Regions from separate parts of the Shimia isoporae genome, predicted to be linked through region 2. Evidence: riboswitches for the same ligand, from Rfam matches in the RefSeq annotation. Region 2 holds a riboswitch; the other holds the start of a gene.
What was found. Region 2 has a riboswitch for thiamine pyrophosphate ahead of thiB (thiamine ABC transporter substrate binding subunit). Riboswitches for the same ligand answer to the same signal wherever they lie in the genome.
Positions count from the first base shown of each region.

Region 1: it holds a riboswitch for thiamine pyrophosphate, as region 2 does, so the genes downstream of both, thiD (bifunctional hydroxymethylpyrimidine kinase/phosphomethylpyrimidine kinase) here and thiB (thiamine ABC transporter substrate binding subunit) in region 2, are expected to answer to the same signal.

Region 1 is NZ_SMGR01000003.1:46,980-62,427, forward strand. Features, by position in the region: gene BXY66_RS14550 (hypothetical protein) at 1-1,108, opposite strand, end outside; gene tal (transaldolase) at 1,393-2,337, opposite strand; gene BXY66_RS14560 (NADH:flavin oxidoreductase) at 2,529-3,638, opposite strand; TPP riboswitch at 3,808-3,913, shown strand; gene thiD (bifunctional hydroxymethylpyrimidine kinase/phosphomethylpyrimidine kinase) at 3,978-4,781, shown strand; gene BXY66_RS14570 (FAD-dependent oxidoreductase) at 4,778-5,752, shown strand; gene thiS (sulfur carrier protein ThiS) at 5,736-5,930, shown strand; gene BXY66_RS14580 (thiazole synthase) at 5,933-6,703, shown strand; gene BXY66_RS14585 (thiamine phosphate synthase) at 6,700-7,296, shown strand; gene BXY66_RS14590 (HesA/MoeB/ThiF family protein) at 7,293-8,258, shown strand; gene BXY66_RS14595 (ABC transporter substrate-binding protein) at 8,278-9,213, shown strand; gene BXY66_RS14600 (TenA family protein) at 9,210-9,887, shown strand; gene BXY66_RS14605 (ABC transporter ATP-binding protein) at 9,884-10,612, shown strand; gene BXY66_RS14610 (ABC transporter permease) at 10,609-11,346, shown strand; gene BXY66_RS14615 (enoyl ACP reductase FabMG family protein) at 11,525-12,838, shown strand; gene BXY66_RS14620 (efflux RND transporter permease subunit) at 12,906-15,448, opposite strand, start outside.
Region 2 is NZ_SMGR01000002.1:539,891-555,338, reverse strand. Features, by position in the region: gene BXY66_RS14160 (class I SAM-dependent DNA methyltransferase) at 1-555, opposite strand, end outside; gene BXY66_RS14155 (SDR family oxidoreductase) at 636-1,487, shown strand; gene dxs (1-deoxy-D-xylulose-5-phosphate synthase) at 1,571-3,499, opposite strand; gene BXY66_RS14145 (polyprenyl synthetase family protein) at 3,515-4,384, opposite strand; gene BXY66_RS14140 (exodeoxyribonuclease VII small subunit) at 4,421-4,663, opposite strand; gene BXY66_RS14135 (histone deacetylase family protein) at 4,660-5,595, opposite strand; gene BXY66_RS14130 (Hint domain-containing protein) at 5,802-8,084, shown strand; gene BXY66_RS14125 (response regulator) at 8,090-8,791, opposite strand; gene BXY66_RS14120 (MarR family winged helix-turn-helix transcriptional regulator) at 8,801-9,298, opposite strand; gene BXY66_RS14115 (branched-chain amino acid aminotransferase) at 9,467-10,336, shown strand; gene thiQ (thiamine ABC transporter ATP-binding protein) at 10,424-11,125, opposite strand; gene BXY66_RS14105 (thiamine/thiamine pyrophosphate ABC transporter permease ThiP) at 11,112-12,668, opposite strand; gene thiB (thiamine ABC transporter substrate binding subunit) at 12,644-13,642, opposite strand; TPP riboswitch at 13,678-13,782, opposite strand; gene aroC (chorismate synthase) at 13,933-15,039, shown strand; gene BXY66_RS14090 (HD domain-containing protein) at 15,039-15,448, shown strand, end outside.

The sequences.
Region 1 (15,448 bases), on a different contig from region 2:
TGTCCGGCGCATTCACCCACCAAGTACTTTGCAGCGTCCAAGTAGGGACTTCTTTGGTGAACACATGCATCGCCACCGTTACCAGATAATCCCCGGGGCCAAACGGTTCTTCATAAAGCCACCAACTCGCGGCATTCAGAATGGCCTTGTCCGCCTCATTAAACAGCGCCCAGTCTTCCTCTGTCACCTGATGATGATACAGGTCATCAATCGGCACAATCGGTGCTGTTACAGACCGCGTTTCCATGGGCGTGCCGTCGTTCTCCTGAACGCCGAAAAGAAAAGACACATCCGCGTCTCCGCTCTTTGAATTGGACGGATCAACCGCCACGACCGACTCCCAAAGCTCATACCCCCAATATCCGGTGAAACTCGGGTCCCACTGAGTGCCGTTGTACCACGGCAATGCTGTCAGGGTTCCGGCCTTGACTGGCCAATACATATGTTTGGTAAAGATCGCCTCAGCCGGATAGTCGACACTTTCTCCATTCTCGTTGAGCCAATTTAGCGTCGAGACCTTATTCAAACTCTGTTCCCAAATAGTGTCATACCCCGCAGGAGACATAGACTCGGTCGCAATCATTATGTCGCCATTGAACGCAAAAAAGGCTCCGTCATAAAGCGACTCCTCCCCCGATCCGGATACCTTGATTGCCCCTTTGAAATTTTCTTTTACGTACTCCGGCAAAGGATACTGCGGCGCCGGCGTGCTGACATTGGGTGCTTCGGCTTCAACAGGCGCTACCCGCGCCATCTGCGCGTGCTGCGACTTTCGGATGGAAGGATGCAACGCTTCGGGTGGTGCCATGTCCTGTGGAAAGGCCTGAGACCCCGTCGGCCAACTGAACCACACTGGCCACGAATTGGCGTTCCCCGCCTCCAGCGGTTGCATGATCCCCGCCCAAAGTTTCCAACCATGTTCACGAACAAAGGTCCGATCGTTTTCGGATACCGCATCTTGCAACGCTGACGTATCCTCAAAATACCCGTATCCGTCCGGTATTGGCTGATAGCCAGGCCGTCCGTCCTGAGCAGTGGCATTTGAAGTGAGGATCGCTGCGCCTATCGCCGCACAGCTGAATAGTCGGAAACGTGGCTTGGCAATCATGCTGGCATCCTATCGCTTGGTCAGAAATGAATGGGTCGAAAAGAATGGCTGATCCTGCGGCACGCCAGAATTCCCGGACACCAAAGATCAACCAATAGTAATGCACCTCCTGATTAACACGTCTGTGGCGTGTCGACAAAGGAATTGCCTTCAAGGCAGCGCTCTGTCCGCTCGCGGCAAAAAAGAAAGGCAACCGCGCATTCCCGCGATTGCCCCATTTTCTGTCCAGTGCTGCTACAAACCCGCACCGATGTTAAACCGACGTTTTGCAGACGTTTTGCAGCTTACTGCAAACGCTCGGCGACCATTGCGATCAGTTTCTTGTGATCGATATCAAATTTGCGGATGCCTTCGGCCAGTTTCTCGGTCGCCATCGCATCTTGATTCAGCTCCCAGCGGAACGTCGCCTCATCCATTTTGACAGGGGCAATACCACTGGCATTCTCCGGCGACAGGACACGCGGAAGCTCGGCCTCCTCGTTGCCCATTTCTTCAAGAAGCGCAGGTGCAATCGTCAGGTTGTCACACCCCGCCAACGCCTTGATTTGGCCGGCATTCCGGAAGGACGCGCCCATCACCACCGTTTTGATGCCGTTGGACTTGTAGTAGTCGTAGATGCCGCGCACAGACTTCACGCCGGGGTCTTCGTCAGGCGCATACCCTTCAACGCCTTCAGCTGCTTTGTACCAGTCCGTGATCCGGCCAACGAACGGCGAGATCAGGAAAGCATTTGCATCGGCACAGGCCACAGCTTGCGCCATCGAGAAGAGCAGCGTCAGGTTACAATCAATCCCTTGATCTTGAAGGATTTCCGCTGCGCGAATACCCTCCCAGGTCGAGGCCAGCTTGATCAAGATACGGTCTTTACCGATACCACGCTCTGCGTAGTCCGCCACAATTGCCTGGGCACGTTTTACAGATGCGCCGGTATCAAACGACAGACATGCATCCACCTCAGTAGACACTCGACCCGGAACCAGCGACGTGAGGCGCGCACCAACCGCAACAGTCAACGCATCTGCCACCTGCTCCGCAGTCCAGCCCGCCGCGCGACCTTTTTCGATTTCGGCAGCCACCAGCTCTTCCGAGCCGGCGTCTTTAAGCGCGGCCAGAACCAACGACGGGTTGGTGGTGCAATCCACCGGCTGATATTTCTTGACCGCCTCGACCTCGCCGGTATCGGCGACAACCACGGTCATCTCTCTCAACTGATCCAAAACGCTTGCCACGTTTGTTCTCCTTTTCCCGTCGCGCCGTTGGCGCAACTCAATCATATGATGGGGTCATCGCCTTGTAGTCCGCTTTGCCCCTTACAAACAACACCCAAAGGCCACGAAGTGGTATCGCCGTACGGGAACAGCTTCACAAAAGAAAAGGCCGCGCTCATGGCGCGGCCTTTCTTGAAATATTACGCGGCGATTCAAACGAGTTTCTGCAGCATGTCTTTCTCATATGCCGCAAGATCATCGAACTTGCCCGCTTGTACCTGATTGGCCCAATCTGGGTTCGCGATCAGCGCCCTCCCTACGGCTACCATATCGAATTCGTCCTTTTCAAAACGCTCGATCAGGTTATCAAGGCTCGCCGGCTCTGCCTCATTGAACTCGACAAAACCGTCTTCCGGCAGAAAATCCTGATTGAGCCCAACGCTACCCACCGTGATTGTCGGCTTGCCGGTCAATTTCCGCGCCCAGCCCGCAAGATTCAAATCGCTGCCTTCAAATTCCGGCTCCCAGAAACGACGTGTGGAGCAATGGAAAATATCGACACCCGCTTCGGCAAGTGGCTTGAGAAATCCCTCCAACTCCTCCGGCGTCTCGCACAAACGTGCAGAGTAGTCCTGTTGTTTCCATTGTGAAAAACGGAAGATGATTGGGAAGTCTTCGCCGACCGCGGCCCGAACAGCTTTCACCAATTCCAGCGCAAATCTCGAACGCCCTGCCAGATCGCCGCCGTACTCGTCCTCACGCACGTTGGTGCCATCCCAGAAGAACTGGTCAATCAAATACCCATGGGCGCCGTGCAGCTCGATCGCATCAAAACCGATCTTTTTGGCATCTGCTGCCGCTTTGGCAAATGCAGCGATGACTTCGTCAATGTCCGCTTGCTCCATCGCGTGTCCGGTCACCTTGCCCGGTTTCGCCATACCGCTTGGGCTGTGACCTGGCTCTGCGCCGCCAGGCTCAACGCCCGGACGACGAACGCCACCCACGTGCCAGAGCTGAGGCGCGATTTTTCCGCCCGCTTCATGCACCGCGTCCACAACTTTCTTCCACCCGGCCAAAGAGTCATCACCCGAAAACGCGGGTACATTCGGATACGCAATGGCCGCCTTGTGACCGACAAATGTGCCTTCAGTGATAATCAGCCCGACACCACCCTCAGCTCGCGCTTTGTAATAGGCGATGTTTTTGGAGTTTGGCACGTTGCCCGGAGAATACATCCGGGTCATTGGCGCCATCGCCACACGATTCTTGACCTGTAGCTTTCCCAGATCAACCGGGGTGAACAGAATTTCCTGACGGCTCATTTTGTCTCTTCCTTGTCTCCGCGGGCAACGCGACTGTGCACGATCGCCCTTATTTGCCTCACACTTGACCACCGTTGGGCACCAGCGCAATCGCTTCCCCCCGATTCAACTGATTTCTGACCCGACGTCGCAAGTGTTTGACAGAGGGTTAACACCTTGTTACGCGGCACATGAACCGTTGGGGTGCCTCAATCCGAGGCTGAGAGGTGTTCACGCATCAACCCATCGAACCTGATCCGGGCAATACCGGCGGAGGGAACGGTCAAGATGCGCACCCCGTGTGTTTTCTGAGAACTGACGTCTTCCCCGTTGTCGTTGCCCATCTGAAAGGAGCAACGCATGACGTCTATCGCGCTGACCATCGCAGGATCCGACAGCGGGGGCGGAGCCGGAATACAGGCAGATATCAAAGCGATGTCTGCGCTTGGCGTCTTTGGTGCCAGTGTCATTACCGCAGTGACCGCACAAAACACCCAAGCCGTCACCGCTGTTCACGGCGTACCGCTGGACATGGTGAGAGCGCAGATCGATGCCGTGCTCTCGGACCTTGATGTCAGCGCAATCAAGATCGGAATGCTGGCAACGCCACAGATCATCGACACCGTTGGGATGGCTATCAAAGACTACGCAGGCCCAGTCGTACTTGATCCCGTCATGATTGCAAAGTCGGGTGATGCCTTGCTGGCCACAGAGGCTGTTGACACCCTGCGCAGTGTTTTACTGCCCCGAGCAACTCTGGTGACGCCCAACTTGCCGGAAGCGGGCGTTCTTCTGGGTCGCCCCTCGGCCGAGAATACCGAAACGATGACGTCTCAGGGTCAAGCCCTGTGCAAGCTGGGGGCACAATCTGTCCTGATGAAAGGCGGACATGCCAAAGGCGACCTGTGCCATGACATTTTGCTTGAGAACGGGACAGTCTCCGCGGAGTTCACCGCGCCGCGTCAAGACACGCGAAACACACATGGAACAGGTTGTACTTTGTCTTCGTCCATTGCGGCGGGCCTTGCGAAGGGACTTTTAATGCAGGAAGCCGTCGCCGAAGCACACACCTACCTTCAAGGGGCCATCGCCGCCGCCGACGCACTGACTGTCGGTAGTGGCCACGGTCCTGTCCACCACTTCCATCAGGTTTGGGCCACGTGACCGAATTTTCCGTCATAGGAGCGGGCGTCGCGGGTCTTGCGGTTGCGACAGAACTGGTCGCGCGCGGTTGCAAAGTGCAGGTGTACGACCCCGCTGGGCCGCCGGGCCCGCATGGCTGCTCATGGTGGGCCGGTGGTATGTTGGCTCCATGGTGTGAATACGAAAACGCCGAGGAAGCGGTTCTTCGTCTAGGACAAGAAGCTATCGAGTGGTGGGCTTCAAAAACCCGCGTGTCACGTCAGGGCACTCTGGTTGTTGCCAGCCGGCGCGACCTTCCGGATCTGCGCCGCTTTGCTCGTCGCACCGAAGGGTTTGTGGAAGTCGGTCTGCAAATCATGGATCTTGAGCCCGATTTACACGCATTCTCGCAAGGACTGTTCTTTGATCAGGAGGCGCATCTCGATCCAAGACTCGCGCTGCAAGACCTGTATATTTCTCTTCTCTCCAAAGGTGTCATTTTCCATCGGACGCAAGCGCCCAAGCGCTTGGAAAACGCGATTGATTGCCGTGGTCTTTCGGCTCGAGACGCACTGCCGGACCTGAGAGGGGTCAAGGGAGAAATGTTGGTAGTGCGCGCGCCCGACGTGACCCTGAATCGCCCGGTACGTCTTTTGCACCCCCGCATCCCCATCTACGTCGTACCGCGGGGTGCCGACACTTTCATGCTCGGCGCGACCATGATCGAAAGCGAAGACAGCAACCGGATCACCGCCCGCTCAATGCTTGAATTGCTGAGTGCAGCCTATGCGCTCAATCCGGCTTTCGGAGAAGCAGAAGTGCTCGAGATTGGCGTCGATCTGCGACCTGCGTTTCCCGACAACCTGCCCCGTATCCGCAGGCATGAATCAACCATCTATGCCAACGGACTTTTTCGCCACGGTTACTTGCTCGCTCCCGCTTTGGCGCGAGGCGTCGCCGACTTGGCGCTCGACAATCAATCCTCGGAGATGGTGGATGAAGATTTTGCTTAACGGCACGCCCCGTGAAACCACGGCAAAAACACTGGATGTCTTACTCGCTGAGTGCGGATACTCCGGGCGCGTGGCCACAGCTATTAATGAGGACTTCGTGCCAGCTGCCGCGCGCTGCAAAACGGATCTCCATGATGGCGACCGTATCGAAGTCGTCGCGCCGATGCAGGGAGGCTGAATATGCGCTCTTTCTACGGCACCGATCTTACCAACCCTCTCATGTTGGGCACAGCCCAATATCCCAGTCCGGCGATCTTGAAAGAGGCGTTTGCCGCATCAGGCGCCGCTGTCGCAACTGTCTCGCTCCGGCGCGAAGGCGCGGGAGGAACAGGGCAAGCGTTTTGGCAAATGATTCAGGCCCTCGGCGTTCAAATTCTACCAAATACCGCTGGATGTCATACCGTCAAAGAGGCCGTGACAACAGCCCGGATGGCGCGCGAGGTATTTGGCACCAACTGGATCAAGCTTGAGCTCATAGGTCACACCGACAGCCTGCAACCGGATGTTTTCCAACTCGTGGAGACCGCTCGCATCCTCGCTGACGACGGCTTCCAGGTGTTTCCATACACGACAGAAGATCTCATTGTCGGCGAACGCCTGCTTAAAGCTGGCTGCGAAGTTCTCATGCCATGGGGAGCGCCCATCGGCTCTGGTCGCGGCCTCTCCAACAAATACGCCCTGCGTGCAATGCGCGCAGAATTTCCTGACGTCCCACTCGTGGTCGATGCAGGTATTGGCCTGCCGAGCCACGCGGCACAGGCGATGGAACTCGGATACGATGCTGTTTTGCTCAACACTGCCGTTGCGCGAGCAGGCGACCCGGTCGCGATGGCCCGCGCAATGATGGCAGCAATCGAGGCTGGGCAACTCGCACATCAGGCCGACCCGATAGAGGCCCGAGACATGGCCGAGCCCTCCACACCCGTCATTGGAAAGGCTTTCCTATCATGACCTTACACCGTTTCTACCCCATCTTTGACCATAGCCGCTGGCTTACGCGCGTGCTTCCTCTGGGCGTGAAACTGGTGCAGCTGCGGATCAAAGATCAGCCGGATAGCATCGTGGCAGAGCAAATTGCCCTATCCCAAGACCTCTGCCGACAACACGGTGCCACTCTGGTGATTAACGATTATTGGCAGGCAGCCATCGACGCAGGATGCGAGTGGGTTCATCTGGGACAAGAAGATCTTGAAGAAGCCGATCTCTCCGCCATCCGCAGGGCCGGATTGAAACTCGGGGTGTCCACACATGATGACGCGGAACTGGACCGCGCACTCGCCGTTGCGCCGGACTATATCGCGCTTGGCCCCGTGTATCCGACCATCCTCAAAAAAATGAAATGGCATGAGCAAGGGCTTCCGCGACTGACTGAATGGAAAGCCCGCGTCGGGAAAATCCCACTTGTGGGCATCGGGGGCATGTCCGTCGAACGGGCTGAGGGTGTATTTGCCGCCGGTGCCGACATCATTTCTGTCGTTACCGATATCACTCTGAACGCTGACCCGGAGAGGCGCGTCGAACAATGGATTGACGCCACACGATGAACCGCTACGCCAGACAGACGATCCTTCCCGAAGTCGGCGAGACAGGGCAGGCAAAACTTTCGGCTGCCAAAATTCTGGTCGTCGGGGCCGGAGGACTGGCTGCACCAGTTCTGCCTCTACTTGCTACAGCCGGAATTGGTCAGATAACGATCATCGACGGTGACTTCATCGATCTATCCAACCTCCATCGCCAGACGCTGTTTGGCGAGCGTGATTGCGGTCGACTCAAGGCGGAAACTGCGGCCGCGCGCCTCATGGAACGCAACAGTGGAATAACGGTGCATGCACTGAGCACGCGACTAACTCCCGACAACGCTCTCGGATTATTGGCCGAGGTCGATCTCGTCCTTGACTGTGCCGACAATTACGCAGTCAGTTATCTGCTTAGCGATCTCTGCCTGGAAGCCCAAATCCCCCTGATAAGTGCGTCCGTTCTGGCATTTGGTGGCTACGTTGGAGGATTTTGCGCCAAAGCCCCTTCGCTGCGGGCAGTTTTCCCCGAGGCTCCGGAAAGCGCTGCGAATTGCGCGACCGCAGGCGTTCTTGGACCCGTTGTCGGCGTGATCGGCGCAATGCAGGCGCAGATGGCACTAAACACTATTCTTCAGCTGGAACCCTCGCCTTTGGGGCATCTCTTTCAGCTGGACGCACGCACAATGCGCGCCAGCAGTTTTCGGTTTGATGATGCGTCAGAACCGGCCACTGCGTTTCGGTTCGTTTCAGCCGCCGCACTGACGGCGACAGACACCATAATCGACCTGCGATCTGTCGAGGAAGCGCCAAAACCTGCGCACCCCAAGGCCCTCCGAATTCTACCGCAGGACCTTGCTAAGAACCTGACACCCAAAAATCAGCGTCTCGCGCTCTGCTGCCAAACCGGTCTGCGCGCCTGGCGCACAGCCGAAAACATTCAATCTATTTGGCCTGACGAGATCGTGCTCGTCGCGGCCTCAGCATCATGACGAACAGGAAGGAAACCTCATGAAATATCTCATCACGGCCTTGGCGATGCTGGCCGCCGCGCCCGCGGCTGCAGCAGACAAAATGACCGTTCTGCTGGACTGGTTCATCAATCCCGACCACGGGCCGATCATCATTGCGCAGGAAAACGGCTACTTTGCCGACCAGGGTCTCGAAGTTGAGATTGTACCGCCAGCCGACCCCTCCGCGCCGCCGCGTCTTGTCGCCGCCGGCCAGGCCGATCTCGCTGTTTCCTACCAGCCACAACTGCACTTGCAGATCCATGAGGGCCTGCCGCTCAAGCGCGTTGGCACTCTCGTCGCCACACCTCTCAACTGTCTTCTCGTTCTCGAAGACGGCCCGATCAAATCTCCGGCTGATCTAAGGAACAAGAAAATCGGCTTTTCCGTCGCCGGCGTAGAAGAGGCAGTCTTGGACGCTGTTCTCGGCAATCACGGCGTCAGCACCGACGACATCGAGATGATCAATGTCAATTTCTCGCTTTCTCCGTCGCTGATGTCCGGCCAGGTAGACGCCGTTATCGGCGCCTTCCGCAACTTTGAACTCAACCAGATGGACATCGAAGGCGTTGCTGGCCGCTGCTTTTACATAGAAGAAGAAGGTGTGCCGTCTTACGACGAGTTGATTTATGTGGCCAACCCGGACCGCATGGACACCGATAAGGTGGAACGCTTTCTTGCGGCGACAGAAAAAGCGACCCAATACATCGTCAACAACCCCCAAAAAAGCTGGGAAATATTTGCAGCCACCTCGACCGAACTGCAAGACGAACTGAACGCACGTGCATGGGTCGATACACTGCCCCGCTTCGCCTTGCGACCGGCAGGCTTTGACGCGGGGCGCTATGCACGTTTTGAACAGTTCCTGCTCGACAGCGGCATGATCAACAGCCTGAACCCGGTTGACGAAATCACCATCGACGTGACTGCCAAATGAGCGATACCTACGGCCGCGCCTTCTCGCTGATGCGCGAGAAGGCACCAGAAGCATGGCGGGACTACACCCGTCATGCCTTTGTCGAAAGCATGAAAGACGGCTCACTGCCAAAAGAGGCCTTTCTACACTATCTGCGCCAAGACTATGTGTTCCTCATCCATTTCTCCCGCGCATGGGCGTTGGCAATTGTTAAGTCAGAAACCCACGAAGAAATGCTTGGCGCCGTCGGCACCGTCAACGCACTCGTGGCGGAAGAAATGCAGTTGCACGTCGGTGTTTGCGAAGACGCTGGCATCTCGCAAGATCAACTTTTTTCAACCAATGAACGCGCCGAAAACCTCGCTTACACCCGCTTTGTCCTCGAAGCCGGATACAGCGGAGATTTGCTTGATCTGCTGGCTGCACTTGCGCCTTGCGTCATGGGATATGGTGAAATCGGCTTGCGTTTGGCGGCGGAAAAGACATCCGAAGAATATGGTGATTGGATCGCGACATATTCCAGCGATGGCTACCAGGACAGCTGCAAGGCCGTAGGCAAGCTGCTCGAAGAGGCGCTGATCCGGCGGTTGGGTGTTTCCTATGAAACCTCCCCACGATGGCGCCGGCTTTGCGACACCTTCCGTCAAGCCACCGAGCTTGAGGTCGGTTTCTGGCAAATGGGCCTTACACCTTGAACAAGGCACCAGCAGTCAAGATCGAGGGCGGCGCAACGCTTCAGAACGCGCCGCTCTTCGCTCCCCTTTCCCTGACTTTGAATGCCGGGGAATGGACATGCCTGCTTGGTGGATCCGGCGTCGGCAAATCCACATTGCTCAGACTGATGTGCGACCTGCCCACCGCGGCAGACTTCAAAGGCCAGATCAGTGCCTCTGACAATTTTCTTGTCGCACCTCGAGTCGCTTACATGGCGCAAAGTGACCTTTTGCTACCTTGGGCGACTGTTGCGCAAAACACTTTGTTGGGTACCCGTTTGCGTGGCGGAACGCCGGACACCGACCGTTTGGAACGGATACTCGAGCGCGTCGGTTTGGCCAAACACGCTGACAAAAAACCTTCGGAGCTGTCCGGTGGCCAACGCCAACGTGTGGCTCTTGCCCGCACCTTGATGGAAGACAAACCAGTGATCCTGCTGGACGAGCCCTTCTCCGCACTCGACGCTCAGACCCGCGCCGCGATGCAGGATCTCGCGGTTGAAACCCTTTCCGGCAAAACCGTCCTGATGGTGACGCACGATCCTACCGAAGCTTCCCGACTCGGACATAAAATTGTTGTCATGACACCTGCTGGTCTCTCGTTTTTCGCCCCCCCAGAAGCGCCCGTCCCACGGCCTATTGATGACCAAGAGACACTCACGTGTCAGGCCGCACTGCTGCGCCATCTCCGGGAGGATCTTTCGTGAAAGCTCTACCGGCATTCGCCGCAATCATCTTTGCAGTTACCCTCTGGCAAGCAATTGTCTCCCTCACCGGCCTGCCAAAGTTCATTCTTCCCGGTCCGGTGCAAGTTGCAGAAACGTGGTGGCAAAACCGCTTAGTGATCGCAGAACACACCTTGGTAACTGCAATGGAGGTGATGATCGGCCTCGCGATTGGCACAGCGCTTGGCATTGTCACCGCAATCCAGCTCGCCACATCCCGCGCGGCGCGGGTTTTGGTGCAGCCCCTTCTTGTCTTTACTCAAGCGCTGCCTGTTTTTGCCCTCGCACCAATCCTGACACTTTGGCTTGGCTTCGGCCTTTGGTCCAAAGTCGCCATGGCCGTATTGATCATCTACTTCCCTGTAACATCTGCCTTCTTCGACGGCCTCATGCGAACGCCACAAGGTTACTTGGATCTTGCCACAACCATGCAAGCCAACCCGCGGCGCGTCCTCTTGCACATCCGAATTCCGGCCGCCTTGCCGTCGCTGGCATCCGGAATTCGCCTCGCTGCCGTTTACGCGCCAATTGGCGCCGTGATCGGTGAGTGGGTCGGTGCTTCGAAGGGGCTCGGATATCTGATGCTACTGGCCAACGGCCGCGCAAAGACCGACTTGATGTTCGCGGCTATGCTGACGCTCGGACTTTTTTCGGTGCTGCTACATCTCGCGATCCGATTTGCCACACGCAACCTTGGCAAGCACGACTCCCAATAGAAAACCCGCCAAAGACCCGATTTCAGGGTCAAATTGTGCATTTCCGGCGATTCATCCGCCTCAAAAGGCGAAAGTTTCTTGGACTTGAGCGCCGATTGAAATAGGAGAGGCAAAAATTTAACAGCCAGACTACGGCAGATGCAGCCCAGAACGGGCGCGGCGCAACCGGAAGGCCAAAATGCAAACTTCGATCCCACTCACCTCTCGTCCCCAAAACACACTCTTCGGCCAAGGCGACATTTTTGTCTTGTTCGGTGAACTGTTCGGTCGTGGCTATGCCACCGGTTTGATTGACTCCGCCAAGGCGGCGGGCATGGAGGTGATTGGCATCACCGTCGGCAGACGGCAGGATGATGGGTCCCTGCGTGCCCTGACTGATGAAGAACTTGCAGAAGCCGAAACCAACCTCGGCGGTCGTATCATTAACATTCCGCTCATGGCTGGCTTTGACATGGATGCACCGGAGGGCGGCGCAACTCCGACTGACATGCTCAAGGACATGACCCTCGAGAACTGGCAGGACTACAAACTCGATTGGGCCGCCGTGGACAACTGCCGCAACATTGGCACGACACGCTTCAAAACCGCGCTGGATCAGGTTCTGGCAGAACTGCAGGGAATGATACCGGCTGGCCGCAACGTGTTTGTTGCGCACACAATGGCCGGAGGCATACCGCGCGCCAAGGCATTCATGGCCATTGCCAACCGCATTTACAAAGGCCGCGGTGCTCGACACCTGTCCAGCCAAGCGCTTCTGGACAGTGATCTGGGTAAACTCATTCTTCAGAACTTTGACGAGGTAACCGCCAACAGTTTTGGTCATCTGCTTGACCAATCTGCGGATTTGCGGACCCATGTCGAGGCTGGAGGCGGGCAAATCCGCTACACCGCATATGGCTATCATGGCACGCGTATTCTAATTGGCGGCAATTACCGTTGGCAGACCTACACCAGCTACACTCAGGGCTACGCAAAAATGCGCCTCGAAGGTTTTGCGCAGTCGGCATGGGACAAGGGGATCAAGGCCACAGTGTTCAACTGCCCGGAAATCCGGACCAATTCCTCTGACGTTTTTGCGGGCATCGAGCTGTCTTTGGTTCCGCTTCTTGAAGCCTTCCGGAAAGAAGGCGGCGGCGCGTGGGCCGATGCTGTTTGGCAGGAATGTCAGGCACTTCTAAAGGACGATGTGACGCTTGAGTCCATCCTTCAAACGGTTGGTGAGTACCAGCAATCCGACGCGATGCAGCCTTTCTATAACTTCGCAGAATGGCCAATGGCGAATTCTGCGGATCAGGTCGAGATGACCGTGGGTACATCGCAAGACATCGTGGCACTGCACAACGACCGCAAGGCGCTCGTCAGCGACGTTCTGAGCCATCATGTTGTGAACGCCACCGGCCAGTTGATCTTTGGCTCCGCCAGCCAGCCGGAAGGCCCGGTGCTTTGGCTGGACCACGATCTGGTCGCACAGCAACTGATCGCAACCAACTGACCACATCGGTTCTGACAAAAAAAAGGCCCGCTGAAAATTAGCGGGCCTTTTTTGTATGACCTGAACTTCAGGTGTGGGCAGTCAACGGATCTGGATCCGAAGACCGTTTTAGCAAACCACGTAGGCGCATAATCAGCACGTAGAGTGGCGCTGTGAAAACGGCCCCGATCAGAACGGCAGTCACCATACCGCCGAAGACCGCTTGACCAAGCGCCGCGAGCGCACCTGCGCCAGCACCGCCTGCGAGCACGAGAGGCGTGGCTCCCAGCACAACGGCCAAAGCCGTCATCAAAAGAGGCCGGAAACGCTGCTGCGCCGCTGTCTTGGCTGCGAGAACCAAGTCTTCTCCCGCATCCACACGCTTCTTGGCAACATCCACAATCAGGATCGCATTGCGTGCTGCCATGCCGATCATCAGCACCAGACCAATCTGTGTGTAAAGGCTAATGTCGCCACCAGCGGCCCACGTGTGCAGGAAGGTGCCCAGCAACGCGGTTGGAACAACCAGCAGGATTGCGAGAGGAGCAGCCCAGCTTTCGTATTGTGCCGCCATAATGAGGAAGGCAAAGAGCATTGCGAGCGCAAAGGCAATTCCTGCTGTGGAGCCGGCCTCAGTCTCTTGGTAAGTCTGTCCGGTCCACTCGAAGCTGAAGCCGTTTCCAAGTGCCGTCGAAGCAATCCGTTCCATCGCTTCGATCGCGTCACCAGATGAAAACCCTTCCGCAGGCTCGCCACTGATCACAACAGACCCATAAAGGTTGTAACTGGTCAATGTTTGCGGCCCTGTCACATCCTTCAGGTCAACAAGGGAAGAAATTGGCACCACCTCTCCGGTTTGGGCACGCACATAGGTGTTGCGCAGGTCCCCATCATCGTTGCGATACTCGGCGTCCGCCTGCACCATGACAGGCACACGTTTTCCGAACATCGTTATGTCGTTGACAAAGTAGCCACCCAGTTGCGCCTGCATGGTCGTGAACACGTCATCCACACGCACACCCGCCATTTTGGATTTAACACGGTCAAGATCCACGAACTTTTGCGGGACTTCCGCACGGAATGTGCTGAACCCATAGGCCAACTCCGGCGCCGCATTGATTTCTGCCAATACCACATCTAAAGCCTCCGCCATTTGAACAGGTGAACGACCTTGCGTGTCCTGCAGGACAAATTCGAACCCTGCCGAGTTGCCCATGCCAGGTATGGTCGGACTCTCGAAAGGCAGAACCAGCGCTTCATCGAAGGTCTCCAGTACAGCAGCCGTCTCGATGAATATTTCGCGCTGGCTTGCTTCCCTTTGGTCCCAGTGCTCCAACGCAACGATCATGATGCCTGCCGAAGGAACGGTTGCGCCCTCGAGCAAGGAGCCACCAGCCAGAGTGATCACGTCACGGACACCGTCTATCGCCCGTACCTCCGCAGCCATTGCATCGACAACCTCTGATGTCCGACCGACCGCCGCGGCGTCAGGTAGCTGGACTTCAACAAAGAACGACCCTTGATCTTCCGACGGCACGAAGCCGGTGGGCATGTTTGTCGCCAGCCCGTAAACCCCGCCGATGAGGCCTGCGTAGAGCACCAAGGCAAGCGGCAGTCTACGGGACAGGCAATCGGACAAGTTGACGTAACCCCTGGTGATCCAGTTCAGCATGTCGTTGAACTTGCGCAGAAAAAGTGGCGGCTGTTTGTGCTCCGCATCCAGAAGCAGCACACACAGCGCTGGCACCAAGGTCACGGCCACGATAGTGGAAATCAGAACCGCCATAGACAAAACAACGCCGAACTGAGCATAGATGATTCCCACCATGCCCGGCATCAGGGACACCGGCCCAAAGACCGCTAGAAGGACGGCGGCTCCCGCAATCAAGGGGCTACCAACGTTCTGCATCGCCTCAAGGGTTGCTGTGCGCACGTCTACCGCCTTCTCTGCCAAGACACGCTCCACGTCCTCCAACACGATGATGGCTGCATCGACCACAACACCGATCGCCAAAATCATGGCCAACAGGCTGATAAGATTGATCGAATATCCCAAAGCCAACATAACTCCGAAGGTCCCGACCAAGGACGGCGGAATTGTCGCCAACGGGATCAATGTCGCACGAAGGTTTTGCAAAAAGACATAGGTGACGGCGGTGACAAGAGCGACCGCAATAAAGAGCGTGATGATGACTTCGTGTATGCTCACCTCGACAAAGGTGGTGGCGTCATACGGCACGTCATATTGCAATCCTGCTGGGAAACTCTGAGAAACAGTCGCCATTGCATGGCGAACACCCTCGGCCACATCCAGAGCATTTGCCCCCGGTTGCTGATAGATCGCCAGCACAGCCGCGGCCTGCCCGTTCACCTTACCGACAGAGCCCGCGAACTCGGCGCCAAGCTCGAACCGCGCCACATCTGACAACATAAGGATTTTACCGTTGGGCTCAGCGCGCAGAACAATTTCAGAGAACTCGTCCGCATTGGCCATTCGGCCCTTTGTCTGAAGCGTATAGGTAAAGTCTTGGTCGGGCGACGGCGCCGCACCGATTGAGCCTGCCGCTGCAACAAAGTTCTGTTCACTCACTGCCGCAATCACGTCTTGTGCCACAACATCGTTGGCATGCA
Region 2 (15,448 bases):
CTCTTGCAGCGTCAAATCGTAGATTTGGGCCTGAATAGAGTCTAGTTTTTCGGCGAATCCCGCATTGTCGTAATGCTTTGTGTTGATCGACACGGCGATCAACCCGCGTGAATCAGTGACCCGCAACAATTCGTCGAATGCCTCCGGTCCGACGTGCCCGTTGGTGAAGGTTCCCGAACTGACCACGCCGCGGTACGTACCGTTTGCCAAGGGCAACGCGCGGGTCAGATCGCCGGTAAAAAGGTGCCTGTAAACGCCTTTTGCACGGGCCCTTTTCAGCATCTCGGCCGATATATCGGTTCCGTCGATCTCCGCTTTTATCAAGGGGGTCAGTGCTTCGGCCAGAAGTCCCGTACCGGCACCCACATCCAGAATGGGTCCTGCGCCACCCGACTTGGCAAAGTGGCGGGCGACCTGCAGGTGCAGAATGTAGTGAGAGGCCGCTGCAAAATCGTGATCATAGGTTTCTGCCCATTCCGCATAAAGGCGTTTGGAGTCTTCGGGTGTATTCAGCGCATAAGCTGCTTCTAGAGAGGGATCGTTTTTTGGGCACATGCCTTCACTGAAAGGGAGCGTTGCTGAAAAATCAAGCGAACGGCCTTGCGGGCGCTGGCCTGCGGCTGCAGGGTGCGGCCATGACAAAGACACTGCTTTCGTTAGGACATGGTTACACGGCACGTGCATTGGCGCGTCGTCTGGTGCCGCAGGGGTGGACCGTGGTCGGGACGCTTCGCGATGAGACCCAAATGGATGAATTGCGCTCCGGAGGGGTTACGCCGATGCTCTGGCCGATTGACTTTGAGGCGGCCCTTGAGGGTGTGACACACGTGCTGAGTTCGATCCGTCCGGACGAAGACGGTGATCCTGTGTTGCGCGCTGGGCGAGACGCTCTGGCAAAGGCAGGTGGTCTGGAATGGGTCGGTTACTTGTCCACGACGGGCGTCTATGGCGACATGGACGGCGGTTGGGTCGACGAGGACACGCCGCTGGACCCGGGCGGGATGCGCGGCAAGATGCGGGTAAAGGCCGAGGCTGAATGGCAGACCGTCGAAGGATTGCCCTTACATGTGTTCAGGCTTGCGGGCATCTATGGACCGGGACGAGGGCCCTTTGCCAAGCTCAGACGCGGTACGGCACGGCGGATCATCAAGAAGAACCAGGTGTTTTCGCGTGCTCATGTCGACGATATCGCCCAGGTTCTTGAAGCTTCGATGAATCGGCCCGACCCGGGACGGGTTTACAACGTGTGTGATGACAGCCCCGCGCCACCGCAGGACATTCTGACCTACGCGGCCGAGCTGTTAGGCATGGAGCCGCCACCCGAAGTGGCGTTCGAAGACGCCGAGATGAGCCCGATGGCGCGCAGTTTCTATTCTGACAGCAAGCGGGTGAGGAATACGCGCATCAAAGAGGAGCTGGGCGTGGTTCTGAAGTATCCCAACTATCGCGACGCGCTCAAAGCGATGTTGGACGAAGAACGCGACTGAGTTTCTTACTGGTCCCAAATACCCATAGGAACAGCTTGGCTGTTCCGTGCAGCGAAGCTGCATAAACCCGCAACCTTTGGAAGTCAGGCGGATTTTTCGCCGATTTGGGCGATGCCCAATGTGTCGAGTACTTTGGATTCAATCTGTTCGGCGTTCATCGCAGCGACATCGTACATCGCTTTGGGCGAGGCCTGATCAATAAAGATGTCGGGCAGAACCATCGAGCGGAATTTCAGGCCGTGGTCGAACACACCGTTTTCCGCAAGCAGCTGGGCCACGTGGCTGCCGAAGCCACCGATCGCCCCTTCCTCGATGGTGATCAGCGCTTCGTGATTGGCGGCCAGATCGAGGATCATTGCCTCGTCCAAGGGTTTGGCAAAGCGGGCATCTGCGATTGTGGGAGAGATGCCTTTGGAGGACAGAGCTTCGCAGGCTTTCTGGACTTCTGAAAGACGGGTACCGAAAGACAGAAGCGCGACTCGCTTGCCGTCGGTCACTATGCGGCCTTTGCCGATTTCCAGCACATCGCCCTTTTCCGGCAGTTCCACCCCTACGCCTTCGCCGCGTGGATAGCGGAACGCGATCGGGCCGTCATCGTAGGCGGCTGCTGTGGCAACCATGTGTTTCAACTCGGCTTCATCGGCTGCAGCCATGACCACCATGCCCGGCAGATTGGCCATGTAGGCGATGTCGAAACTGCCAGCGTGTGTGGCTCCATCGGCGCCAACCAAACCAGCGCGATCGATGGCGAAGCGTACTGGCAGCCGTTGAATGGCGACATCGTGGACAACCTGATCGTATCCGCGTTGCAGGAACGTCGAATACATCGCGCAGAAAGGTTTCATACCGCCCGCAGCCAATGCAGCGGAGAAGGTCACGCCATGTTGCTCGGCAATGGCGACGTCAAAACACCGGCTTGGGTAACGTTCGGCAAACAGGTTCAGGCCTGTACCGTCAGGCATGGCGGCGGTCACGGCGCAGATGCGCGGGTCGTCGGCTGCGAGCTCGGTCAGTGCTTTGCCAAAAACAGAAGTGTAGGACGGAGCGTTTGAGGGTGCTTTCTGCTGTTTGCCGGTCACCACATCAAATTTCGCGGTGGCGTGGCCCTTGTCCGGTGCGCCTTCGGCCGGAGCATAGCCTTTGCCCTTTTTGGTGATGATATGCAGCATCACCGGACCGGTTGCGCGCTGACGCAAGGTGCGCAGAATTGGCAGAAGCTGGTCCATGTCGTGCCCGTCAATCGGGCCGACATAGGAAAAGCCGAGCTCTTCAAAAAGAGTGCCACCCACGGCCATGCCCTTGATCATTTCCTTGGCGCGTTTGGCACCTTCGCGGAAGGGTTCGGGCAAAAGCGAGACTGCGCCTTTGGCCGCGGCTTTGAATTCCTGAAACGGCTCGCCCGCATAAAGGCGGCTCAGATACTCCGACATTGCGCCAACCGGCGGCGCGATGGACATGTCGTTGTCGTTCAGAACCACAAAGAGGCGTTTTTTCAGGTGGCCCGCGTTGTTCATTGCCTCATAGGCCATGCCCGCGGTGATCGAGCCGTCGCCGATAACGGCGATGGCATCACCAAGCCCGCCGTCGCATTGGCCGCCAAGGTCACGGGCGGTGGCAAAACCAAGCGCGGCGGAAATCGAGGTGGAACTGTGGGCGGCGCCAAAGGGGTCGTAGACCGACTCGGAGCGTTTGGTGAAACCGGAAAGGCCGCCCTCCTGACGCAAGGTCCGGATGCGATCGCGGCGGCCGGTAAGGATTTTGTGCGGATAGCATTGGTGACCCACATCCCAGACGATCTTGTCGCGGGGCGTATCAAAAATAGCGTGTAGAGCAACCGTCAGCTCCACCACGCCGAGACCCGCGCCGAGGTGGCCGCCTGTTTCGGACACGGCAGAAATAGTTTCGGAGCGCAGCTCGTGCGCCAACTGGGTCAGCTGGGCGTCTGAAAACTGTTTCAAGTCTTCCGGAGAAGTGACCTGATCAAGCAGGGGGGTCTCTGGTCTGGCGGACATCGCGCGTGCCTTTTGCTAGCTGTCCCGCGAGATAACGAAACGGGCGGCCTCCCGCAAGGTATCAGCATCTTGACCATAAGGCGAAAGCGCGTCGCATGCATCCGTCACAAGGTCGCGGGCTCGCGCCTTGGCGCCATCCAGTCCGAGCAAGGAAACAAAGGTGGCTTTGCCCGCGTCGACGTCCTTGCCGACGGCCTTGCCGACCTTGTCCGCATCGCCTTCGATATCCAGAATGTCATCTGCAATCTGGAAGGCGAGACCGAGGTCGGTTGCGTAACGCATCAGTGGTGCGGTGTCTGCCCGTGCCATCATGGCGCCAGCGGTTGCAGACCATGCGATCAATGCTCCGGTCTTTCCCGCCTGAAGGTGCGTTATCTCGTCCAGAGTGAGCGGGGTGGGGGCCGTTTCAGCAGCAATGTCGAGCGCTTGGCCCAGAACCATCCCTTGGGCTCCTGCCGCGCGGGCGAGTGTCACGGTGAGGTCAGCACGAACCAGCGGATCGGGATGACACTCTGATCGCGACACGCTTTCAAAGCCAAGAGTTTGGAGCGCGTCCCCCGCCAATACGGCGGTCGTTTCATCCCATTTCACGTGCACGGTTGGCAGGCCGCGACGCAACTCGTCGTCATCCATACAGGGAAGATCGTCGTGCACTAGAGAATATGCGTGGATCATTTCGATGGCGCCGGCCGGCCAAATGGCGTTTGCCTGTGCCACTCCATGCAAACGCGCGCTTTCCAGCACCAAAAACGCGCGCAGGCGTTTGCCTCCGGCGCTTGCGTAGCGCATGGCTTCGACAACTGGAAGATCGCCCAACGGAGCCATCACGGCTTGCAGGTGGGCTTCAATCAGGGATGCAGTTTCTTTGAGACGGGTCTGGAACACCGAACGGTCCTGTATTCGAGTCAGCGAACGGGTGCGTTACATGCCTTCGACGGGGGTCAGCCCTTTGGGGTTACCGTCGCCGTCCAGCGTGATCGCGGCCACTTTTTCCTCGGCTTCCTTGAGCTTTGCCTCACAGCGCTTTTTCAGCTCGGCGCCGCGTTCGTACAGCGCGATGGATTTTTCGAGTTCCACATCGCCGCGTTCCAGTTGACCGACAACCTGTTCAAGCTCGCGCATGGCGGCTTCGAAGCTCATTTCGCTGATTGGCGTGTCACTCATGCGGCAGACTCCATCAAAACTTGGACATGTGCGGCGACCGAAGCCGCCAAGGCGTTCAGATCATATCCGCCTTCCAAAGTCGAGACCACCTTGCCGTCACAACATTCGCGAGCGATGCCGCAGAGTTCGCGCGTCAGCCATGCGAAATCTTCGGTGGCCCAGTTGAGTTGCGCCAGCGGGTCGTCGGCGTGGGCGTCAAAACCGGCAGAGATGATCAATAACTCAGGTTTGAAATGGCGCAATGCGGGAAAAATTTCGGCCTCGTACGTGGCGCGCATCAAGCGGCCGTCGGAGTGCGGCGGGAGGGGCCAGTTCTGCACGTTATTGGAGGCGCCTGTCTCGCCCGGCATTCCGGTTCCGGGCCAAAGCGGATTTTGGTGAGACGTGATGAACAACGAGCGGGGCTCGTCCCACAAAAGGGCTTGTGTGCCATTGCCGTGATGGACGTCGAAGTCGACCACGGCAACCCGCGAAAGGCCATGCCGTTCAAGCGCGTGTTTGGCAGCGATGGCCGCGGTTCCAAAGAGGCAAAACCCCATTGGCGTGGTCTGTTCCGCGTGGTGACCCGGTGGGCGGCACGAGACAAATGCGTTGTTTGCATCACCGGAAAGAACCGCATCGACCGCGGCCACACAGCCACCCACGGCATGGCGGGCGGCCGTGGTCGACCCCGGGGACATATGGGTGTCTCCGTCCAGCGCGACGGTGCCCGACGCTGGTTCTGCGTTGGTGATTGCATCCAGATGGGCCTGTGGGTGGCACAGCAGAATATCGGTGTCGTCGCAGTTCGGAGCATCGCGCCGGTCAAGCGCTGCAAATTGCGGAGCGTTGAGCGCGGCATTGATATGTTCGATGCGGGCGATTTGCTCCGGATGGCCCGCGGGCGTTTGGTGATTGAGGGAACTCTGGTGCGTGAAAAGTACGGTGGGCATCTGGGGTCCGTGTGCTGAAATCGGTTGCTGTCAGTTTGACATGCGCAAAGGGGAATTTGCGAGAGAAATCGCGGGGCAAGGCGCGACGACGTGGTCTTTGCATAGGTCGGGTTTGCTAGAGCTTGAAATGTATTTGAACCAATAATTTAGGGGCGAATTTACCTTGGTCGGATAGCGGTGCGATGACCTGAACGAGTACCGAAATTATGGCCAGAACTTTTGACGTCATTTCGCTTGGCGTGCTTCCCACGCTTGATCCCAACGAAGGCAACTCCACAGCGGAGAATGCCTCTATACTTGTCGGATCCACTTTCGGTGAAAGCACTAGCCCGCTCCATCAGCAGGTGCAGAGCTTCTCGCAGTATAATTCTAATTATTCCAACTACTTGACGGACAACACACAGGCCAACGACAAGTTCACGATCGATGGCGGAGCGCCACAAACTTACGACGCGCTGGTGGAGTATAACGCGACGTTGACCTTCGCGGATGGCACGACGGCTGACATCACGGCCGTGATTGTTCAGTCGACGACCGGCGAGACCTATCTGGTTCCTGAGATGTCCGCCAACGCGGACCATGCCGCGATGGAATCAGGCGCGATCGAATCGATCACGCTCAACAGCGTCGCCACAGCCACAAGCGATCTTGCAGCGGATCGCATGGACGTTGATTTCATGCAACCCGATGGCGAGTTTGACGGCACTGCCGGTGATGATGTCATCAAGCTTGGAAGCACGGATCGGGACGGGGACCAGATCACTGGTGGAAACGACTCGGTTGTTGCGGGGTTGGGTGACGACACGATCGAAGGTGCTGGTGGCAACGACACCATCGAAGGTGGCACTGGCAACGATGTGATCTCCGGAAACGATGGCGCGGACAGTCTGCTTGGAGGGCGCGGCGACGACGTGATCTCGGGCGGCAGCGGCAACGACACGATTGACGGTGGTGCAGGTCACGATCGAATTGATGCGGGTGAAGGCGACGACCTGATCTATGGCGATAGCGCCTCTACAACCGTCGGCACGGGCACGATCCAGTCAGAGTGGACCGCCCTGCACATGGGCAAGGCGCTCGACATGGATTCGCTTGCGGACGGCGCCGAGGTGGTTCTGGGATCTTACGGCAGCGACATGGATCCGTTGGGTTCAAATCAGGTGCGCGTGCAGGTGGATGACGCCGATGGCGACGGTATTGCGGACAGCAACAACCGTGGTGATCCCGAAACCGTTGATATCGACGGAACGCCCACCGCTTTGGATGCTGTGGCTGTGTTCAACGCACAGGTGACCTTTGAGGATGGCACCACCGAGATGATCACGGCTGTGGTTTTCCAGACGGAAGACGGCGACCTGTTCCTCGCTCCCGAGATGAGCTTCAACGACGACGCGGCGATCATGGAAAGCAAGCCGATTCAGTCGATCGAGCTTGTATCCGTGGCAAAAGACAGCACCAACCTGGCGGCTGACCGGATGGACCTCACGTTTCAGGACGGTGCCGAGGCCGGTAACGACCACATTGCTGCCGGCGAAGGCAACGATACGGTTATCGGCGGTGCTGGCGACGACACCATCAAGGGTGATGCAGGCAACGACAGCCTGTTCGGCGGAGACGGCGACGATATCCTTTTTGGCGGGCGCGGAGACGACATTTTTGTTGTGTCCGGCGGCAACGACACGATTGCGGACTTCAATACCGGAAACTCGGGCGCCATCGGCGATGGCGATCCAACCAACAACGACTTTGTTGATCTCTCCGGCCACTACGACAATCTCCGTGAGATGAAGGCGGACCTTGCGGATGACGGGGTTCTGAACCAGTCGAACGCTTTTGATATCCGCGGTAATGCCGTGGACTATTCCGACAACGTTCAGTTCGGCGATGGTAGCCTGACGTTCTCGGGCAATGCACAGTTGACGGCAGACAACACCGGCGTTGTTTGTTTTACCACCGGAACCGGTATTCTGACGCCATTCGGTGAGCGCGCGGTCGAAGACCTGCAGGCGGGCGATCTTGTGTCCACTCTTGATAACGGACCGCAAAAGATCGTGTGGATCGGCTCGACAACTCTGAGCCATGCCGAGTTGTTGGCGCAGCCCAAGTTGTTGCCGGTACTGGTCAGCGCAGCGGCCTTGGGGACGGAGCGCTCACTGCTGGTGTCACCGCAACACGGAATTATCCTGCCCGGCACAGATGACGTGCTGGTGCGCGCGAAACACCTGGAACGGTTCATGGCGGGGTCGCGTGTGGCGCGCGGCAAGCGGGGCGTTACCTACTACCACATGATGTTCGAAAGCCATCAGATCGTGTTTTCCAACGGCTATCCCACAGAAAGCCTGTATCCCGGCCCTATGGCCATGAAGGCAATGGCGCCTGAAACCCGCGAAGAAATCGATACGCTGTTTCCAGGTGTGTTGGGGTGTGCCGACAGGGACGAGACGATGGCATTCTACGGCGAAACCGCGCGGAGGTTCCGCGTGGCCTGAGACCGTCAGTCAGGTGCCAGCATGTAGCCGGCGCCACGCACGGTTTGCAGATACCGTGGCTGTTTCGGATCTTCTTCGATTTTGCGGCGCAGACGCGTGATTTGCACGTCGACGGCGCGTTCCTGTGCCTGACCTTTGTCGCGGCCCAGTTCCTCGACCAGTTTCGTACGGGTCACCGGTTCGCCGGGTGTTTTCGAGAAGATGCGCATCAGTTGGCTTTCGGTGGCTGTCAGGCGCAGGGGTTCTTCGCCCTGCCACATCTCACCACGGTCGATATCATAGCGGATAGAGCCAAGGTGCAGAACTTTCGGGACGGCCTGATCGCCTTCGGGTTCCGGCATGCGACGCAAAATGGCGTTGATGCGCAGAAGCAGTTCTTTGGGCTCAAACGGCTTGGCGAGGTAGTCGTCGGCGCCGGCCTCAAGCCCGCGGATGCGGTCTTCGGTTTCACCTTTGGCTGTGAGGAGCATAACCGGCGTGTCGGAGGTTTCCCGAATGTGGCGGGTCAGGGATGTGCCATCCTCTCCCGGCATCATCACGTCCAGAACTATGAGGTCAAAATCCAGTCCGGAAAGGATGCGTCGGGCATGGGCTGCATCGCGAGCGGCAGTCACAAGGAAGCCGTTGCGCATGAGGAACTTGCGCAGCAGGCTGCGGATACGCTCGTCGTCGTCAACGATCAGGAGATGTGGGTCTACGTCGTTCATGCGTCGTTCTTATTGGCCGTTTTCGCGTAATGTTTTGTACTGCCGGCGCAGCTCGCCGTCCATCATCGACTCCAACACCTGACGAAAACCTGAGACGGCTTCGGGGCCTGCGTCTCGAAAGGCGGAGCGCATGCGGGCGCGCTGGGCGTCGGACAGCCGGTGCTCCAGCGCGATTCCTTCTTCGGTGAGATAAAGGTTGCGTTCGCGGCGGTCGGAAGTCCCAACGCGGCTTTCGACCAGACCGTCCTCGATCAGGGTGCGCAGGACACGGTTCAGCGACTGCTTTGTGACTCCGAGAATGGCCAGCAGGTTTGTGACAGTGGTGCCTGGCGCGCGGTTGATGAAGTGAATCGCGCGGTGATGTGCACGGCCATAAGCCATGCTTTCAAGGATTCTGTCCGGATCTGCAGTGAAGCCCCTATAGGCAAAATACATTGCCTCGATCCCCTGCCTAAGCTGCTCATCAGTCAGATAGAGCAGGCTGTCGCTCCTGATGCCTTCGCCCATATGGCCTCCGGAATTCACAAATTGCCTCTTGGTTCGTCACAATACGTCAGCTTTGTTGACACTCCAAGGCCAAACTGGTAGCGAATCGCAGGTTTTGCGCAACTTTATGTCCGAACCGGACGTAATTGACGCAACAAATGAAAATTTTAGACGTCGAAAGGAGCGACCATGGCTGGTGCATATGACGATCGTGACGGTGTCATCTGGATGGATGGCGAGTTTGTTGATTGGCGCGAGGCCAAGGTGCATGTGCTTTCTCATGCTCTGCACTACGCAAGCTCCGTCTTTGAAGGCGAGCGCGCCTACAACGGTAAGATTTTCAAAAGCCGCGAGCACAACGAACGCCTGTTCAAGAGCGCCGAGGCGCTTGACATGCCGATGCCCATATCGCTGGACGAACTGGAAGCGGCCAAACAGGAGACGTTGAAGAAATCCGGCTTGCAGGATGCCTATGTGCGCGTCGTTGTGTGGCGTGGGTCCGGCGAAGATATGGGTGTCGCATCCGCTGCCAACCCTGTCAGGGTCGCGATCGCGATCTGGCCTTGGGGCGCCTATTACGGGGACGCGAAAATGCAGGGTGCAAAGCTGGACATTGCCGAGTGGAAACGCCCGAGCCCGGAAACCATCCCGGTACATGCCAAGGCGGCCGGTCTGTATATGATCTGCACGATCTCCAAACATAAGGCAGAGGCAAAGGGCTGTTCGGACGCCCTTTTCATGGACTATCGGGGCTATGTCGCGGAAGCGACCGGAGCAAACATCTTCTTCGTGAAAGACGGAGAGGTGCACACGCCGACGCCGGATTGCTTTTTGAACGGTATCACCCGCCAAACCGTCATCGAGATGCTCAAGGAGCGCGGTGTCAACGTGATCGAGCGCCACATCATGCCTGAAGAGTTGGCGGATTTCGAACAGTGCTGGCTGACCGGCACCGCCGCAGAGGTGACCCCGGTTGGTCAGATCGGTGACTATACCTTTGAGGTTGGTGACCTCGCGCGCGAAATTTCGCAAGCTTACGAAGATCTCGTGCGACAGTGATTTTTTGAAAATGAGCGCGTCTTGGACGCGCGCAGTTTGAGACGGGGCCTTTCGGGGCCCCGTCGTGTTTCGGGTATTTGGACCCAGTCAGAAGCTTTCGCCCAAATAGGATTTCAGCGCTGCGGGGGGATCGTCGAGTAAGGCCGACGTTTCCTGTGGGGCATGGGCAACGCGATCCGCCACGAGAACGGTTTGCCCGGCGATCCGGCGGGCATCGGACGGATCGTGGCTGACCATCAGGAGCGTGGCGCTGGTTTCGGTCTGCAGTTCGGATACCAGGTCCAGCATTTCGGACTTGAGGGCCGGACCAAGGGCGGCGAAGGGCTCGTCGAGCAGTATCAGGGGACGGGATTGCACCAGCACACGGGCGAGGGCGACGCGGCTTTGTTGTCCTCCGGACAGTTGCGCGGGTTTCCGGGACTGCATGCTGTCGAGGCCGACGCGGGCGAGGGCGGCGGTGACAGTAGATTGTTCCTCCGAATTCAGGCGCAGGTTGGGACGCAGACCCAGACCGACGTTCTGTGCGACCGTCAGATGCGGAAACAGGTTGTTGTCCTGAAAGAGCATCGCGATTGGCCGCTCGCCCGGCGCTGTTCGGGTCAGGTCTGTGTCGTACCAGCGGATGGATCCCCGTGTCGGGCTCAGAAAGCCGGAAATTGCTGCAAGCAGCGTGGATTTGCCTGCGCCGGACGGGCCGATGACCGCTGTGCGGGTGCCGGATTTGATTGTGAAATCGGCTGTAAGGTGAAAACTGTCTTGGGTCAGCGTGAGGGCGTCAAGCGTCAGCATGGGCGCGGCCTCCTTTGTCAAAAAGCCAGAAGATGCCAAAAGACATGGCTAGTAAAAGCACGGCGGCACCTGAGGCAAGTTCCATCCGATATGCTCCCATGAGGCGGTACATTTGAAGCGGCAATGTTGCGGTTTGCGGGTCGGCGAAGAGCGCGATCACGCCGAGGTCTCCCATGGACATTGCTGCAGTGAGGCCGCAGGCAAACCCGAGGTTCGGGCGCAGGCGCGGGATCAGGACGAGGCGCAGCCAAGATAGGCCGGAGAGGTTTAGCGACATTGAAAGGCGGTGATAGCTGGCATGGGTGTCGCGCACCGTGGGCACCATGATGCGCAGAGTGAAAGGCATCGCCATGATGGCATTCACGGTCGCTGTAACCGGCAAGGCAAGGGCAAAGGGGTCGGCAATCGGGTTGATGATGACAAAGAGGCCGGTGCCGATGACCAGTGGGCTTGCGGCGATGCCCAAAAGACCAACAGCCTCGAGGCGGGCGTTTTGGGTGCCGGCGGCAATTGCGACGGGCAGAGAAAGCGCAAGCATCAGCACGGTAGAGGACAGCGCAATCAGAACCGAAGTCAAGGCCGCGGTCCATACGGAGGTTGGCAAATCGGCAAGCGCCGGCGCGCCCTTCAAGATAACGAGCGCGATTGGAAGAATGAGGAAGAGTGCGGCCAATGAGATGATTGCAGCGTCAAGGGCGCGTGGCCACGGGCCTTGCGCGTCCCAGCGCTGCACCGGACGGTCCAGCCCAGAACCAAATCCATCGCGGCTGGAGAGCTTGAGGGCCGCAAGGGCAGCCGCGCCGACAAGCGCAATCTGGACGCAGGACAGAAGAGCGGCTCGGCCAAGATCAAAATCGAAGCGGAAGGCCTGATAGATCGCGAGTTCAACGGTGGTCGCGCGGGGGCCGCCACCCAAGGTCAGCGCCACAGCAAAACTGCTGAGGCAAATGGCGAAGATGATGGCTGCTGCGCCCGGAAGGGTGCGCAGAAGCATCGGGGCTTCGAGTGTCCGAAAGACGTCTCTGCTGGCGAAGCCGAGCTGCGCAGCCAGTCGAAAGCGTTCTGAGGGGATGTCCTGCCAACCCTGCAGAATGAGGCGGGTGGCAAGAGGGAGGTTGAAGAACACATGGGCCAGCACGACGCCGTGCAAGCCGTAGATGGACACTTCGGTGAGGCCCAGCATCCTCAGGGTTTCATTGAGCAGGCCGCTTCGGCCAAAAACGGCGAGAAGGCCCATGACCGCGACAATGACTGGCAAAATGAAGGGCGCGCCGAGCAGCGAGATCAGGAAGCCTCTCCCCTTGAAGCGCCGCCTTGCGAGGGCGCGGGCGACAGGCACGGCCAGCATCACCGAGAACACGGCGGACAAGATCGCCTGAAAAACCGTGAATCGAATTGCGGCCCACTCAGCGGGTCCGAGACCGCGGCCCGACTCGGCGCGAAGCGCGACTGCAAGCAGGGTGCCAAGCACAATCGCGGCGACGCAGGCCGCCGCGATCCAGCCCGGAAGGGCGCGTTTTATTGCGACAGGGCCGCTTGCCATTCGGCCAGTGCTTCGTCGCGGATTGCGGGCACATCAGCCGGTGCGAGCAGTCGAGCTTGCTCCGGTGCGATGGGTGCTGCGAAGGCGTCGGGTACTCCCGCCGCCGGGGTCACAGCCGGATACATCCAGTTGGTGGTTGGAATGATCGACTGGAAGGCATCGCTGACCATGAAGGCAAGGAATTGATCCGCCAGGTCCGGCTGATCACTGTTGGCAAGTTTTCCTGCGACTTCGATCTGCATGTAGTGGCTGTCAAAGGCCGCCGCGGATTTGCTTTGATCCTCCTCTGCCACGATGTGATAGGCAGGAGAGGTGGTGTAGGACAGCACCATGTCCGCCTCACCTTCAAGGAAGAGACCGTAGGCCTCGGACCAGCCTTTGGTGACGGTCAGGATATTGTCCGAAAGCGCTTCCCACATTTTCGGGGCGTCGGCACCGTACTGTTCCTTGACCCAGAGAAGCAGACCCAACCCCGGCGTCGAACTGCGCGGATCTTGGATCACGATTTTCAGATCGGATGCGGCCAGTTCGTCGAAAGAAGCAGGAGCGGTGTCGAGTTTGGTGTTGTCATACACAAAGGCGAAATACCCCCAGTCAAACGGCAGGAAATTCGGATCGGTCCATGTGCCCGGCTCGCCAAACGGATTGGGGACGTCGACTGTGACTGTTTGACCGTGTTCGGCAAACAGGCCGCTTTCGGCGGCGGCGGCCGTTAAGTTTGTGTCCAGTCCGAGAACAACGTCGGCAACAGAACGTGCGCCTTCCAGTTTGACACGGGCAAGGAGCGCGGCGCCGTCGCCTGCGCCAACGAGATTGAGCTCGCATCCGCAGGTTTCTTCGAAAGCGGCTTTGACAGCAGGGCCCGGGCCCCAGTCAGAAACAAAACTGTCATAGGTGTAGACTGTGAGAACGGGTGTCTCGGCCACAGCAGCAGTGGCAGCAAACAGTCCCGCGGCAAAACTCAGATACTTCATGGCATCCTCCAAATTGCGACGGGCGGAGTGAGCGAGGACGTCATGTCGGCCTTCCCTCCGCCGGTCTTAACCGGTTCAGGTTCAACGGGTTCGCATTCGTGCATCTCAGCCTGCGTTTGCAGACACCCCGAGGTGGGCGCGACCGTAGTGGCGACCGACAGCTTTCGCAAGCTGGATTCCGAGGGTAGGGAGGACTTGGCCACAGCACAGGGGCTTTTGTTCTTCGAGCCTTTCCCAAGCGGCGTAATCCGTTTATTGCTGCGCGGCAGAACGGTTTGAAAGGTCGTGCAATGTCGATGAACAGCTTTGGACATATGTTTCGGGTCACCACCTGGGGTGAGAGCCATGGGCCCGCGCTGGGCGCGACCGTTGACGGCTGCCCGCCCGGTGTGCCGGTGGACGAGGCGATGTTGCAGCATTGGCTGGACAAACGCCGCCCCGGTCAGAACAAGAACACCACCCAGCGCAATGAACCGGACGCGGTGAAAATCCTGTCCGGCGTGTTTGACGGCAAAACCACCGGTACCTCTATTCAGCTGATGATCGAGAACACGGATCAGCGCAGCCGGGATTATGGCGAGATCAGCCAGACATTTAGGCCCGGTCATGCCGACCTGACGTATCACCTGAAATACGGCAATCGTGACTATCGCGGAGGTGGGCGTAGCTCTGCGCGCGAAACCGCGGCGCGGGTTGCGGCTGGTGGCATTGCCCGCGAAGCGATAAAGGCCCTTGTGCCCGGACTAGAAATAAAAGGGTACATGACTCAAATGGGGTCGCTGGAAATTGATCGGGGCGCCTTTGACTGGGACGCGATCGAACAGAATGATTTCTGGATCCCGCAGGGCGCTCAGGTGGCGCAAGAATGGGAAGATTACCTACAGGCTTTGCGCAAGGAACATGACAGCGTCGGTGCGATCATCGAAGTTGTGGCGCGTGGCGTGCCAGCAGGCATCGGCGCGCCGATTTATGCCAAGTTAGACACTGATCTGGCGGCGGCGATGATGTCCATCAACGCTGTTAAGGGGGTCGAAGTTGGTGAAGGCATGGCCGCCGCGGCTCTGAAGGGGTCGGAAAACGCTGACGAGATTTACCTGGGCGCTGACGGTCAGCCGGAGTTCAGTTCCAATCACGCAGGCGGTATCCTGGGGGGCATTTCAACAGGACAGGATGTGGTTGTGCGATTTGCTGTAAAGCCGACAAGCTCGATTCTGACTCCGCGCAAGTCCATCCGGATCGATGGGTCGCCGACAGAGGTAATTACCAAGGGGCGTCACGACCCATGTGTGGGGATTCGTGCTGTGCCGGTCGGCGAAGCGATGATGGCTTGTGTGATCCTTGATCATTTGCTGCTACATCGTGGGCAGGTCGGAGAGAACCAAGGCCAAATCGGCTGATGGAAGCGTTGCGCGCGGCGTTGCGGAAGGCTGTCTCAGAGCAGATGGAAACTGATGCGGCGCACGATCTGGCGCATTTGGACCGGGTTTGGTCAAACTGTCAGGATATCGCCGAGGGTGAACATGCGCCTGATTTGCGCATATTGTTGGGCGCGGCCTATCTGCACGATCTGGTGAACTTGCCGAAAGACGATCCGCATCGGAACCAGGCGTCTCGACGGGCCGCGGAGCAGGCGGGTCCTATCCTGACAAATCTCGGATTTGCGGATCCGGAGGTCGCCGGAGCGCAACACGCGATCGCGACACATAGCTTTTCGGCAGGATTGGAGCCTGAAACGCTGGAGGCCCGTATCTTAAGAGACGCAGATCGGCTTGACGCTATTGGTGCGATTGGCATTGGGCGAACCTT